2 regions of the Rhodoferax sp. GW821-FHT07F03 genome follow, and region 1 is predicted to be linked to the other one. Evidence: riboswitches for the same ligand, from Rfam matches in the RefSeq annotation. Region 1 holds a riboswitch; the other holds the start of a gene.
What was found. A riboswitch is a leader RNA that binds a small molecule or an ion and turns the genes downstream of it on or off. The one in region 1 is predicted to bind S-adenosylhomocysteine.
Positions count from the first base shown of each region.

Region 2: linked by a shared signal. The riboswitch ahead of metH (methionine synthase) and the one ahead of ahcY (adenosylhomocysteinase) in region 1 are both predicted to bind S-adenosylhomocysteine.

Region 1 is NZ_JBWKQM010000002.1:144,946-152,552, reverse strand. Features, by position in the region: gene AC07R0_RS03315 (DUF802 domain-containing protein) at 1-1,612, shown strand, start outside; gene AC07R0_RS03310 (OmpA family protein) at 1,609-2,268, shown strand; gene AC07R0_RS03305 (DUF2894 domain-containing protein) at 2,265-2,876, shown strand; S-adenosyl-L-homocysteine riboswitch at 2,942-3,037, shown strand; gene ahcY (adenosylhomocysteinase) at 3,126-4,559, shown strand; gene AC07R0_RS03295 (TlyA family RNA methyltransferase) at 4,612-5,616, shown strand; gene metF (methylenetetrahydrofolate reductase [NAD(P)H]) at 5,613-6,461, shown strand; gene AC07R0_RS03285 (hypothetical protein) at 6,462-6,827, opposite strand; gene AC07R0_RS03280 (DUF6172 family protein) at 6,851-7,171, opposite strand; gene AC07R0_RS03275 (acetyl-CoA C-acyltransferase) at 7,339-7,607, opposite strand, start outside.
Region 2 is NZ_JBWKQM010000009.1:152,324-159,930, reverse strand. Features, by position in the region: gene AC07R0_RS15395 (putative bifunctional diguanylate cyclase/phosphodiesterase) at 1-251, opposite strand, end outside; gene metH (methionine synthase) at 422-3,169, opposite strand; S-adenosyl-L-homocysteine riboswitch at 3,196-3,279, opposite strand; gene AC07R0_RS15385 (Crp/Fnr family transcriptional regulator) at 3,386-3,994, shown strand; gene AC07R0_RS15380 (YncE family protein) at 4,033-5,112, opposite strand; gene AC07R0_RS15375 (PACE efflux transporter) at 5,208-5,645, opposite strand; gene AC07R0_RS15370 (LysR family transcriptional regulator) at 5,754-6,680, shown strand; gene AC07R0_RS15365 (transporter substrate-binding protein) at 6,938-7,607, shown strand, end outside.

The DNA.
Region 1 (7,607 bases):
GAATGGCCTGGCCCAGAGCTGGGACGCCGCGGCCGTGCGCACCGCCGATGGCTGGTCCACCGCGCAACACAACCATGTGCGCAGCAGCGAGGCCCAGGCGGCACGATTTGACGCGGCGCTGCAAGGCTTTGCCGATACGTTTGAGCTGCGTTCCAGCACGCTGCTGGCTTCGGTACAAGCGGCTGCAGCCCAGTCCCGGGACGCACAAGCGGCCGCAGACCAACTGCACCTACAAGGCTGGACGCAGGCATTGCAGTCCACCATCCATACGCTGCAGGGCGAATGGCGCGCCATGGGCGAACAGGCCCTGGCCCAGCAACAAGCTGTGTGCCAAACGCTGGAGAAGACCGCTGGCGCAATGGTGGAGCACACCAGCCAACGCGCCGAAACGACCCTGACGCAGGTGGCCGATTTGGTAGCACGGTCTGAAGCTTTGTTGGCCGCACACACCGCCGCAGAGGCTCGCTGGACACAGGACCAGAGCGAGCGCCTGGCGCAATTGGCCAAGCTCTCGCACGCCGCGCTGCAAGGCTTTGCCGATACATTCGAACAACGCTCCAGTACGCTACTGGCTTCGGTGCAGGCGGCCGCAGCCCAGTCCCGCGAGGAGCAAACGGCGGCCGATCAGCTGCACCTGCAGGGCTGGACGCAGGCATTGCAGTCCACCACCCACACGCTGCAGGGCGAATGGCGCGCCATGGGCGAGCAGGCGCTGGCCCAGCAACAGGCGGTATGCCAAACACTGGAGAAGACCGCAAACGAAATGGTGGCACACACCAGCCAACGCGCCGAAACAACCCTGGCACAGGTGGCTGATCTGGTGGACCGGTCTGAAGCTTTGCTGGCCAGCCATACCGAGGCAGAAGGCCGCTGGACGCAGCAGCAGGGCGAGCGCCTGGACCAGTTGGCCAGCCTTTGGCGCACCGAGCTGGCAGCATTGCGCGCCGAAGAATCCACCCGTGGCCAAGCCGCAGTGGACCGGCTGGCGCAATTGCAGACCGCCGTGGTGACCCATTTGGCGACCTTGGGCACGGCCCTGGAAGAGCCCATGGCCCGGCTGATGTCCACCGCAGCCGAGGCGCCAAAAGCCGCAGCGGAAGTAATTGCCCAGCTGCGCAAACAAATGGCCGGATTCAGCGAACGCGACAACCAGGCGTTTGCAGAACGCACCCAGTTGGTGGCGCAACTCGACACACTGCTACAGACGCTGAACCAGGCTGCGGGCGACCAGCGCACCGCCATCGAGTCGCTGGTGGCATCCGCTGCCAGCGTGTTGGACTCTGCGGGCAGCCAGTTTGCCCAAGCGGTGGAGGCGCACACCAGCCAGACCGCACAGGTGGCGGCGCAGGTCACCGGCAGTGCCGTGGAATTGGCCAGCCTGGGCGAAGCCTTTGGCCACGGTGTGCAGTTGTTCAGTACATCGAATGAAAAACTGGCGGACAGCCTGCAGCGCGTAGAGGGCGCCATCCAGCAGTCGGCAACACGCAGCGACGAACAACTGGCCTACTACGTGGCCCAGGCGCGCGAGGTGATTGACCTCAGCATCGCCGCGCAGCAAACGGTGGTGGAAGACATGCGCCGCCTGCGCAGCGCGGAAGGGGTTGCGGGATGACCGGCGCGGAAGACTGGGACGACGGAAATGGCGGCGTAGAACAGACCGCGCCCGTCTGGGCGGTGTTCGGCGACCTGATGTCGGGCCTGCTAGGCGCCTTTGTGCTGGTACTGGTTGGTGTGCTGGTGGTACAGATGGACCTGGTGACTAATCTGCAGGCCGAGGTGGCCAAGCGCCAGAGCGAAGAGCAGCGCCGCATGGCCCTGGAAAAGGCCCTGGCCGTGCCCTTGGCCACAGGCCGCGTGACCTTGAACAACGGCCGCATCGGCATCAGCGGCAACGTGCTGTTCCCGGTGAACTCGGACCAGTTACGCCCCGAAGGGCGGCAATTATTGAAGAGCCTGGTGCCACCGCTGCAGGTCTACCTGGGCGCCCGGGACGACATGCTGATGGTCAGCGGCTTTACCGACAACCAGCCCATCATCGACCGCAACCAGCATTTCACCGACAACCTGGAGCTGTCGGCCCAACGTGCGCTCACGGTGTCACGTGCCCTGATCGAATCCGGCATGCCCTCATCGCGGGTATTTGCGGCCGCGTTTGGTGCCGAGCAACCCGTGGCATCCAACGACGACGACAAGGGCCGTGCACAAAACCGCCGGGTGGAAATGGCGCCAGTGCCCCGCTCAACAGCCGAGAAGCCGCCGGCACCATGATGCCGCCAGAGGCTTTCGATGCAGCGGCGGCGTTGGCGTCCTTGCGCAGCGCAGGTGCGCAGCACTGGGACCCCGTGCGCTTTCGCTACCTGGAAGCCCTGCAAAACCGTGTGGAGTCTGCACCCGAACCCGTGCGGCGCATCGTGGAGGGCAAGCTGCAAGCAGGGCTGACGGCCTATACCGAACGTGGCGGGCGTCGGCCACTGGCAAGCGGGTCCGAATCCTCTCCCCCGCCCACCTCTCCGCTAGCTGCGCTGAACGCCTACATCCGCACCGCCACGCAGCCCCATACCGAGGTGAGCGGGCCGCCCACTGGCTGGGGCGGCCGGCCCGAGCTGAAGAGTGTGCAAGGTTTCCGGGAAGTCTGGTCCAAGTTTGCGGTTGTGGACCAGGTGGAGCAGTCGCTCAAACGGGGCCCGGAAAACGCGGGGCCCTTGAATTCCCACATGCTGGTGCTGCGCTCACTTGCCACGATGCGCGAGTTGTCGCCCGAGTACCTGCGCAGATTTTTGTCACATGCCGAAACCCTGCTGTGGCTGGACCAGGAAAGCCAGCGTCTCAGCACTCCGCAGGCGCGGTCGGCGCGCACCAGCAAGCGGAAGAAATAAAGGCCGTACGCGTTCGGTTACACGACTTTCATGCGTGGCGCAGCGGCTTCTCCTTATAATGGCCGAATTCCGAGGAGCGCTGCAACCCCCGGCCTGGCCACCCCAGGCTCCGGTGTGAGGCTCGGAATCCATCCATTTAGTGATAACCGCGCTCACCCACTGCCTGCTAGGCTGAAATTCGGGTGAGTCCCGGTTCAGCGTCTGCGCAGTGGCCCTACCAACATGTACCAACCTGTTTTGGAGCCCACCATGAACGCAGTTCTCAAACCAATTTCTACCGTCGACCAAGCCATTGCCGACCTGAGCCTGGCCGCCTGGGGCCAGCGCGAAATCCGCATTGCTGAGACCGAAATGCCCGGCCTGATGGCCATCCGCGAAGAGTTCGCCGCAGCCCAGCCGCTGAAGGGCGCGCGCATCACCGGCTCGCTGCACATGACGATCCAGACCGCCGTGCTGATCGAAACCCTGCAAGCCCTGGGCGCCACCGTGCGTTGGGCTTCGTGCAACATCTTCTCGACCCAAGACCACGCCGCTGCTGCGATTGCCGCCGCCGGCACGCCGGTCTTCGCCATCAAGGGCGAGTCGCTGAAAGACTACTGGGACTACACCCACAGCATCTTCGACTTCGGCGCCAAGGGCACGCCCGGTGAAGGCCCGAACATGATTCTGGACGACGGCGGCGACGCCACGCTGCTGATGCACCTAGGCCAACGCGCCGAGAAGGACATCAGCGTGGTCGGCAACCCCACCAGCGAAGAAGAAACCCTGCTGTTCGCCGCCATCAAGGCCAAGCTGGCCGTGGACCCCACCTGGTACACCCGCAAGTCGGCCGAGATCATCGGCGTGACCGAAGAAACCACCACCGGCGTGCACCGCCTGAACGAAATGTCGGCCAAGGGCACGCTGCTGTTCCGCGCCATCAACGTGAACGACTCGGTGACCAAGAGCAAGTTTGACAATCTCTACGGCTGCCGCGAATCCCTGGTGGACGGCATCAAGCGCGCCACCGACGTGATGATCGCTGGCAAGGTGGCTTGCGTGGCCGGCTACGGCGACGTGGGCAAGGGCTCAGCCCAGGCGCTGCGCGCGCTGTCGGCCCAGGTCTGGGTGACCGAGATCGACCCGATCAACGCGCTGCAGGCCGCCATGGAAGGCTACCGCGTGGTGACCATGGACTACGCCTGCGAACACGCCGACATCTTCGTCACCACCACCGGCAACAAGAGCGTCATCACCCACGCCCACATGCTGAAGATGAAGGACCAGGCCATCGTCTGCAACATCGGCCACTTCGACAACGAAATCGAAGTTGCCGCACTGGAGCAGTACAAGTGGGAAGAAATCAAACCCCAGGTGGACCACATCCAGTTCCCTGACGGCAAGAAGATCATCCTGCTGGCCAAGGGCCGCCTGGTGAACCTGGGCTGCGGCACGGGCCACCCCAGCTTCGTGATGTCGGCCAGCTTCGCGAATCAGACCATCGCCCAGATCGAACTGTTCACCAAGAAGGACGCCTACCAGCCCGGCAAGGTGTACGTACTGCCCAAGCACCTGGACGAGAAGGTCGCCCGCCTGCACCTGAAGAAGGTCGGCGCCATGCTGACCGAACTGACCGACGAGCAGGCCGCCTATATCGGCGTCAGCAAGAACGGCCCGTACAAAGCCGAAACCTACCGCTACTAAAGCGTCCGCTCCCCCGCTCCCCGGGGGAGTTCTTACACCCTTACGGAGCCCCATGCGCGCTGACCAATTACTCGTAGAACGCGGCATGGCCGCATCCCGCTCGCAGGCCGTGCGCCTGATCGCCGGAGGCATGCGCTGGTTTGACGGCATCAAATGGCGTGATGTCGCCAAGAACAAGGACGACATCCCAGAAGACGCCCAGCTGGAACTGCTGGACGCTGCAGAGGCACGCTATGTCTCGCGCGGCGGGCTCAAGCTCGAAGCCGCGCTGAAGCATGTCGGCCTGGACGCCAGCGGCCTGAAAGTGTTCGACGTGGGCCAGTCCACCGGCGGCTTTACCGACTGCCTGCTGCAAGCCGGCGCGGCGCAAGTCACCGGGGTGGACGTAGGCCATGGCCAGCTGCACCAGAAGCTGCGCGAGGACAAGCGGGTGCTGTGTGTGGAGGGGCTGAACGCCCGCTCGCTCACGCCCGAGTCCCTGCAGGACGCTTGCGAGCATGTCTTGTCCGAGCATTGGGAACCTGCGGCCGTGACCGACCCCGAGCCCGTCTCGCCCTACAGCTGGATGAACGGCAACGGCGAAGTCACCGACTACGACGACAGCGACGATGCCGACGACGCCGAGGTGGAAGCCCATATGGCACAGGCGACCGGCAAGGTGAATGCCCGCGCCCTGGACGCCGAACCCGAAGTTGCGGCGCCCACCAAGCACCGCCGCAAGGCCGGCCTGGACGGGCTGGATACCGAGCCCGAATTCGACCTGGTCACGGGCGATGTGTCCTTCATCTCGCTGACGCTGATACTGCCGGCCCTGGTGCCGCTACTCAAGCCCGACAGCCATTTGCTGATGCTGGTCAAGCCGCAGTTCGAGCTGCAGCCCGGCCAGGTCGGCAAGGGTGGCATCGTGCGCGACGAATCCATGTACGCCGTGGTGGAAGCGCGCCTGCGCGATTGCTGCGCCGAGCTCGACCTGGAAGTACTGGACTGGTTTGACAGCGCCGTCGCCGGTGGCGATGGCAACCGTGAATTCTTCATTTTTGCAAAGAGAGCCCCATGAGCCTCGCATCCAATTTCCCTATCAGTCTCGAATTCTTCCCGCCCAAGACGGACGAAGGCGCGGCCAAGCTGCGCATCGTGCGCCAGGCGCTGTACGCGCTGAAACCCGAGTTCTGCTCGGTCACCTTTGGCGCTGGCGGCTCGACCCAGGAGGGCACGTTTGCCACCGTGGCCGAGATCCTGGCCGAAGGCGTGCCGGCGGCCAGCCATTTCTCCTGCGTGGGCGCGACCAAAGCCACCGTGCGGGCCCAGTTGGCCACGCTGCAGGCCATGGGCGTGAAACGTCTGGTGGCCTTGCGCGGCGACCTGCCCAGCGGCTACGGTGCGGGCGGTGAATTCCAGTACGCCAGCGACCTGGTGGCCTTCATCCGCGCCGAGACCGGCGACGCCTTCCAGATCGAGGTGGCCTGCTACCCCGAAATCCACCCGCAAGCCAAGTCGGCCGACGCCGACCTGAACGCCTTCGCCATCAAGGTGCATGCGGGCGCCAACTCGGCCATAACGCAGTATTTCTACAACGCCGACGCCTACTTCCGCCTGCTGGAAGACGCGCGCAAGCTGGGTGTGACGGTGCCTGTGGTGCCCGGCATCATGCCGATCTCCAGCTCCAACCAGCTGATGCGCTTCAGCGATGCCTGCGGTGCGGAGATCCCGCGCTGGATACGCCTGCGTCTGCAGGGCTTTGGCGACGATACCGCCAGCATCAAGTCCTTTGGCCTGGATGTGGTGACCGAGCTGTGCGAACGCCTGGTGGCCGGTGGCGCCCCCAGCCTGCACTTCTACGCCATGAACCAGAGCGCAGCCACGCTGGAAATTTGCAAGCGCCTGGGCCGCCTGGCGGCCTGATCAGTCGGGTAGAAAGCGCTGCCGAAAGGCATCGCAAAACTGCGCGCTGCCGGTCAACGACAGGGTCACCGTGCAACGCGGTGGCCCGGCAGGCGCCAGCCGGGCGCTGAACTGGCGGGTCTGCTCGTCGTAGTCCAGCGCTTCGGAAGCGGCCCACTCCTGCTGACCGTGCACATGAAAATCCCACTCACCACCCTCGTCCAACGGGGCACGCAGGCCGGGGAAGGCCGTAAAAGCCCAGTCCAGCACCTGGGCCATCTCCTGGCGCACGGCGGCCACCTGCGCAGGCTGGGTGGATGCCATGGCCTCGAAGCTGCCGTAGCCTTGCGCGTCTTCGCTGAAATCGAAGTCCAGGTAATTCAGCATGTTCAGCTCCAGCGCAGCGGGTTTCAGTCTTCCGCGTCGTCGCTGTCGTCCTGGCGTGCAGGCTTGGCGGCGCGTACGCCGTTCTTGGCTACCAGCTCGATGTAGAACGAGGCCGCGCCGCTGACGGCAATTTCGTCTATCAGCTTGGTGATGGCGGCGTAATGCGCCACGACGGCGGTGTCCGCGCTGCTGCCAAATTTGCAATCCCAGTCCCAGTAGTCCGCGCCGGCAGGCAAGGGCTTGCGCAATTGGCGCTGCATGTATTTGCGGATTTCGTGCTTGGTGGCGTCCAGCACGCGGTCACGGTGCTTGCCTTCGATATTCAGTTGGAATGTTTTTTTCACAGATGCCTTTGAGACGCCGAAACCACCCTGGTTGGGAGCTAAACGGCAGGCGTTCGATTATGGGGCTTGGCGTTTGCTATTGTTTTGATAGCCGCTGGCGCAGCTTTTATCTGCGCCAGAGCCACTTTTCATTAAAAATTCAAACCTGGCCGCCGCAACCTCTGCTTTCATAGCAACTCAATCGCCATGGCTACCGCCTCACCACCGCCTATGCACAGGGTGGCAACGCCTCGGCGCAGGCCGTGCTGGCGCAGCGCGTACAGCAGCGTGACCAGAATGCGCGCGCCGCTGGCACCGATCGGGTGGCCCAGCGCGCAGGCGCCGCCGTGCAGGTTGACGCGGCCGTGCTCCATGCCCAGCTCGGCCATCAGCGCCATGGGCACCACGGCAAAGGCTTCGTTCACCTCCCACAGGTCCACATCCGCCACGCGCCAGC
Region 2 (7,607 bases), on a different contig from region 1:
TCCAGCAGCACCACGGCCACGCCGGTTTCGTCGCGCAGCATCTGCAAGGCCTCGGCGGCCGAATAGGCGTGCAGCAGTTGCAGGCCACGACCCTCGACCTCCAGGCCACGCAAGCCGTAGGAGGTGCTTTCGTGCACATCGGGGTCGTCATCCACCACCACAATGCGCCAGGCCTCTGGCATGGCCGCACCCGCAGAGGTCTCGGCAGCCGACGGGGTGTCTATGAACTCAAGCAGATCATCGTCATCCATGGGCAGTCCGGCAGAAGGCGTGGCGCTAAGTGGGTGGTTAACTCAGTTTCTTACAAACTGTAGCAAAGTACAAGTTTGTAGTAAGTTGAGCGGCTAAGAACGTGTTTACGTTCTAGTACCCCATCTTCCACCTAAAACCAGGCGCCCGCATGCGGACGAGCCCCTGGTTTTTACAAATTGGGTGCCAACAGGCGTTGCAGATCGGCCTCGGCCACACCCCGGCGCTGGGCCAGGTCTTTCAGCTGGTCTTCGCCAATCTTGCCGACGTTGAAATACACGCAGTCCGGGTGGCCCAGGTAAAAGCCGCTGACGCTAGCGGCCGGCATCATGGCCAGGCTTTCGGTCAGCTCCATGCCGATCTCATGGCATTGCAGCAGCGCAAACATGTCCTGCTTGGCGCTGTGGTCCGGGCAGGCCGGGTAGCCGGGCGCGGGGCGGATGCCGGTGTACTTCTCGCCGATCATGTCCTCGACGCTCAGCGCCTCCTGCGGCGCCGTGCCCCAGAGGTCGGTGCGCACGCGCTGGTGCAGGCATTCGGCAAAGGCCTCGGCCAGGCGGTCGGCGATGGCCTTGAACATGATGCTGGAATAGTCGTCCAGCTCGGCCATGAACTGGGCTTCCTTCTTCTCGGCGCCCAGGCCGGCGGTGACGGCGAACATGCCTGCATAGTCGGCCACGCCGCTGCTGCGCGGCGCCACAAAATCGGCCAGGCAGCGGCTGGGGCGCATCACGCCATCGACCGCCTGCTTCTCGGTCTGCTGGCGCAGGCCGTACCAGGTCATGGCGACCTCGCTGCGCGACTCGTCGGTGTAGAAGACGATATCGTCGTCATTCACCGTGTTCGCCGGGTACAGGGCAATCACGCCGTTGGCGGTAAGCCAGCGGCCCTCGACCACGCGTTTCAGCATGGCCTGCGCGTCCTTGTAGACACGGGTGGCTTCTATGCCGACCACCTCGTCGGTCAGGATCGCGGGGTACGGGCCGGCCAGGTCCCAGGTCTGGAAGAACGGGCCCCAGTCGATGTACTTGGCCAGCTCGCCCAGGTCGAAATTCTTGAAGACGCGGCGGCCGATGAACTTGGGCGTCTTGGGTGCATAGCCGGTCCAGTTGATCGGCGTCTTGTTGGCCCGGCATTTGGCCAGCGGCCACAGCGGGGTCTGCTTCTTGTTGGCGTGCTGCTGGCGCACCTTGTCGTAGTCGGCGTTCAGCTCTGCTATGAAGTTTGCAGCGCCATCCCCAAGCAGGCTCTGCGCCACACCCACGCTACGCGATGCATCGGGCACGTAAACGACGGGGCCGTCGTAGTGGTGGGCGATCTTCACGGCGGTGTGCACGCGGCTGGTGGTGGCGCCGCCTATCATCAGTGGGATCTTCTTGATGCGGAAGTGGTCGTCCTTCTGCATCTCGCCGGCCACGTACTGCATTTCTTCCAGGCTGGGCGTGATCAGGCCGCTCAGGCCCACAATGTCGGCGCCCTCGACCTTGGCGCGCGCCAGGATCTCATGGCAGGGCACCATCACGCCCATGTTCACCACCTCGAAGTTGTTGCACTGCAGCACCACGGTGACGATGTTCTTGCCGATGTCGTGCACATCGCCCTTGACGGTGGCGATGATGATCTTGCCCTTGGTGCGCACGTCGCGCCCAGCGGCTTCGTCGAGTCGCTTTTCTTCTTCGATGTAGGGGATCAGGTGGGCGACGGCGGACTTCATCACCCGGGCTGACTTCACCACCTGCGGCAGGAACATCTTGCCCTGGCCGAACAGGTCGCCCACGATGTTCATGCCGGCCATCAGCGGGCCTTCGATCACGTGCAGCGGACGGCCGCCCTTGGCCAGAATCGCCTGGTAGGCCTCTTCGGTATCGGGCACGATGAAGTCGGTGATGCCATGCACCATGGCATGGCTCAGGCGCTGCTCCACTGTCACCGGATGGTCCGGCGTGCCGCGCCAGTCGAGGCGCTTGCTCTCGTCCTTGGCGCCGCTCTTGGCGGTTTCGGCGATCTCGACCAGGCGCTCGCCGGCGTCGGGGCGGCGGTTCAGCACCACGTCTTCGACGCGCTCGCGCAGCACCGGCTCCAGATCGTCATACACGCCGACCATGCCGGCGTTGACGATGCCCATGTCCATGCCGGCCTGGATCGCGTGGTACAGGAACACGGTGTGGATGGCCTCGCGCACCGGGTCGTTACCGCGGAACGAGAAGCTCACATTCGAGACACCGCCCGAGACCTTGGCGCCCGGCAGGTTTTGCTTGATCCAGCGCGTGGCTTCGATGAAGTCCACCGCGTAGTTGTTGTGTTCCTCGATACCCGTGGCCACGGCAAAGATGTTCGGGTCGAAAATGATGTCTTCGGGCGGATAGCCCACCTCGTCCACCAGGATACGGTAGGCGCGTTCGCAGATTTCGATCTTGCGCTCATAGGTATCGGCCTGGCCTTTTTCGTCAAAGGCCATCACCACCGCGGCCGCACCGTAGCGCCGCAGCAGCTTGGCGTGGTGCTTGAACTGCTCCACGCCCTCCTTCATGCTGATCGAGTTGACGATGCCCTTGCCCTGGATGCAGCGCAGGCCGGCCTCGATCACCTCCCACTTGCTGCTGTCGATCATGATCGGCACGCGGGCGATATCGGGCTCGCTGGCGATCAGGTTCAAAAATCGCACCATGGCCGCCTTGCTGTCCAGCATGGCCTCGTCCATGTTGATGTCGATCACCTGGGCGCCGTTTTCCACCTGCTGGCGCGCCACCGACAAGGCCTGGTCGAACTCGCCGTTCAGGATCATGCGGGCGAAGGCCTTGGAGCCAGTGACATTGGTGCGCTCGCCGATGTTGACGAACAGCGTGCCGGGGCCGATGAGCACAGGCTCCAGGCCGGACAACAGCATGGGGGGGACGGAATTTGCGACGGGTTCGGACATTCAACTCACCTGTGGAGGGGGCATGGTTCAGGTGAGCGTCGTTGCGGTCTCGTACACAGAGCTTTCCAAGCCTGACGGGAACCAGCCCCGCTGCAACGCTCCTTGGAAGCACCGATTTTAAAGGCTATGCGCGCACCTGCCGGCCTACCCCCTACCCCAAGAAAGCTCTAAACTTCTGGCACGGACCATCTGTTACCTCTACCCCCCTCCCCCAGCATGTTTGAAAACTTCTTTGGCAGCAAGAAAACCGTTCAAGGTCAACAACCCGAAGACCTTCTGCCCAAGCAGCGCATGCGGGCCGTAGAAGGGTCCGAATCCGCCAACCGGGCAGCCGAACTGCTCATCGCCCCCACGGCGTTGATGCAGCTGCGGCCCGAAGAGGCACTGACCGTGGTGAGCTATATGACGCCGCGCCGCATCCCGATAAACACCACCTTCATCGTCGAAGGCGACAAAAGCGAAACCGGCTACATGGTGCTACTGCTGGAGGGCGAGGTGACGGTAGAAAACGTCATCGTCAGCCGGCGCAACCCGGTTACCGTGACCGTGCTGGGCCCGGGCAGCCTGATTGGTGAAATGGGCTTGATCGACGGCCAGGCCCGGCTGGCCTCGTGCACTGCCAGCACCAACGTGGTCTGCGCCATCCTGTCGCGTGCCGCCCTGGAAAAGCTCAGCCAGGACGACCCGCACACCGCCGCCAAGCTGCTGCTGGCGATTTCCATGCGCGTGGCCGAGCGGCTGCGCGAGACCTCGGAAAAGCTCAAGCGCTACAGCCAGCTGGTACAGGCCATGCAGCAAGAGATTGACCACCTGATGCCGACCTAGTTTCGCCCCGCAAGGGGCGAAACTAGGTCGCAAGTAACTTACTTGCTGTAGGTCAGCACGTAGAACTTGTTGTCAAAGAAGGTATTGGCGTAGTACGGCGACACGCTGGTGGTGATCTTCTTGCTGTAGTCGGCGCTGCCCTCGGCGGTGATGGCGTAGATCTTCTTGGTCTTGTGGTCCATGGCCATGGTGCGCACGCCGGCCATGGTGCCTAGCGCTTCGGACGGCTTATAGGTGTTCGCGTCCACTTGCTCAAACACATTCATGACCGAGTTCACACCGTTGGTCAGGAACACCCGCTTCAACTCTGCGTCGTACACCACGTCGTCGTTACCGCCACCGATTTCATAGGTGTACAGAATCGCGCCATTGTCGGCATCCATCACCGCAAAAGATGGCTTCACCGTCGCACTGCCACGGCAGCCCAGGAAGATGCGGTGGTTGGTCGCATCCAGCGCCAAGCCATTGGTCTGGGCGCAACCGGGTGTGGGCCACTGGGCGGTGACGGTCAGGTCCTTGGTGTTGATGCGGTACACCGCGTTCTCGTCGCGCGAGGCCATGTAGAAATTGCCCTGCCCGTCGGCTTCCGCGTGCTCAGGCTTCTTGGTGCTGACCTTGATGGAGCCAACCTGCTTCAACGAGGGGACATCGAGTACCAGCAACTCGGTACCGTCTTTTTCTGCACCCATATTGACAATGACGCGCTTTGTCGCGGAGTCATAGTGGACGGAGTCCAGATCGTCACCCAGCTTGATAGACGGTTGGGCTTGCAACGTAGACAGCTTGAACGGCGTGATGGTGCCGTTTTCGTTGTATGAAATGCCCAAGTCAAACTCGGAAATCACGGCGGCACCATTGGAGCTATCGCTGGCCGTCGTACCGATGATGCCCAGCGCCTTGTGCTTGGCCAGATCGTAGGCCTGCAGACCCGCGCCGCGCCGACCAATGAACAGATGGCCGCGCGCGGCATCCAGTGACACATAGTCCCAGGCCGAGCCCTTGCCGGGAATCGCCGTAGCGTTATCCAGATGCCAGCCATCAAACGCGGCAGCGGGCAGGGGCAGGGAAACAACGGCTGCGACAGCGGCCGCCACGGATAGTAATTTGCACACGGACATAGGAACTCCTAGAGATGAGAGCCGCATCCTAGAACTGCGCCAGCGTTTGGCGCAGGGTGCAAATCCTTACGTAATTGCCGCAGTCGGCACTGAACCTAGGCCGGCTGCGCCTGGCGCACTGCCGAGCTGGGCAGGCCAAACACGCGGTCAAAAACCCAGTTGAAAACAAAGGCGTAGACCAGGAAGAACATCAGCAAACCCAGGTCCATCACCAGGGCCTGCCACAGCGTGGCATCGAACCACCAGGCCATCAAAGGCACCAGAAACACCGTCAGCCCGCCCTCGAAGCCGATGGCATGCGCGATGCGCCGGCCCACGCTGCGGCCATGCACGGCCTGTCGCGCTTCCCAGCGCTCAAACAAGGTGTTGAACACCAGGTTCCAGGTGATCGCAATAGCCGAAGCCGCGACCGCCACCACACCCGCCTCCTGCAGGCCGTGGCCCGACATGCCGGACAGACCATAAGTGCTGGCCAGGATGGCAATGGCTTCAAACAAGCCCACGTAAACAATTTTTCTCTTGATACCTTGCATGGCAAATCTGGGGGCGCTGGCGCCTTGGAACCGGGAATGCCGCCACTTTATGTCTTTAATTCTGATATATAAAGTCAGCTTATGTCAGTTTTATTGATAGATTGAGCCATGGCATTCACTACCGAGAGCGTGCAGGTATTTCTGGCCGTGCTGGACCGTGGCTCGTTCTCGGCCGCGGCGCGCACCCTGGGGCGGGTGCCTTCGGCGGTCAGCATGGCCGTCGCCCACCTGGAGGCCGAACTGGGGTTGGAGCTGTTCGACCGCAGCGGGCGCGAGCCCCGGCCCACCGCCACCGCGCGGTCGCTGGAGCCGCAGGCCCGCCTGCTCGCCGGCCAGCTGCAGCAGCTGAACGCCCAGGCTCTGGGGCTGACGCAAGGTCTGGAAAGCCGCCTGACCCTGGCCATCGCCCCCGAGCTGCTGGCGGCGCAATGGCGCAGCCCGCTGGCCACGCTGGCGCAGGAATACCCGCTGCTGGAGGTGGAAGTGCTGGCCGCACCGCAGGCCGACGCTTTGAGCATGCTGCACGCGGGCCGGGCCAATCTGGCCCTGGTGTTCGAGCGTCCCAGCCTGGACGGACGCGAGGGTTTTCAAGAGGTCAGCAGCGAAACCCTGGTGGCGGTGATGGCACCCGCGCTGCTGGCGCGCACCCTACAAAGCCCGGACGGCCTGCGCGAGGAACAGCTGACCAACACCCGCCAGATTGTGGTGGCCAGCCGCGACCTGGCCACCATAGACCGGCGCTTTGCCTTTGCGCGGCACTGCTGGCGCACCGACAACCACATCGCCGCGCTGGGCCTGATCGAGGCCGGCATCGGCTGGGGCTGGCTGCCGCAGTCCTTCGTGCGCAGCCAGATCGCCGCCGGCACACTGGTGCAGATACCGTTTGACAACCTGACCAACCACATGGAGCTATGGGTGGACGTGGTCTGGTCCAAGGAGCGGCCACTGGGCCTGGCGGCGCGGCGCTTCATCGCCCTGGTCAGCGCCAGCCGTGAAGCCAGCAAGCTGCTGGCGGCTACCGCTCCAGATTTATAAGAAATCAGCCTCCAGCGCAGGTAATACCTGCGCAAGCAGCTACTAATTCAGTAGCAACCCAATCCAACCCACTTGGCTGCACACGCTGCAGCATGCGAGCCCTTGCCTTCCTCCCGTGGCAGAAATTCTAACGCCCGCGCACGCCTTGTTGACAGTCACTGAAAAGTAACAATAATTGAGCACGTCCGCAATTGCAGATACATGTCCATTATTGCAGACGCAACCTATTCATCACTTAGGCATTTAGGAGTATCAACATGGCGTTTCGACTTCTGGCACTGGCGGCATTGGCCGCTACCTCCGTGTTTGCAACGGGAACGGCTTTTGCCGCCGGCACCCTGGAACAGGCTCTTGCGCGAGGCCGTCTGGTGGTGGGCACCGGCAGCACCAACGCGCCCTGGCACTTCAAGGGAGAGGACGGCAAGCTGCAGGGCTTTGACGTGGACATGGCCAAGATCATTGCCAAGGCCTTGTTTGACGACCCCGAGAAGGTGGAATTCGTCAACCAGTCGTCGGACGCGCGCATCCCCAACATCACCACCGGCAAGGTGGACATCACCTGCCAGTTCCTGACCGTCACCGGCGCGCGCGCGCAGCAGGTCGCCTTCACCATTCCCTACTACCGCGAAGGCGTGGGCCTGATGCTCAAGGCCAAGAGCCCGTATGCCAATTACGCGGCGCTGAAAAAGGCCGACGCTTCGGTCAAGGTGGGCGTGCTGCAAAACGTCTATGCCGAAGCCATGGTGCATGCGGCCTTGCCCAACGCCAAGGTGGCCCAGTTCGACTCGCAAGACCTGATCTACCAGGCCTTGAATTCCGGCCGCGTGGATGCTGTGGCCACAGACCAATCGTCGATCGCCTGGTTCGTCAAACAGAACGCCGGCAAGTACATCGACTCGGGCTACGGCTGGAACCCGCAAACCTATG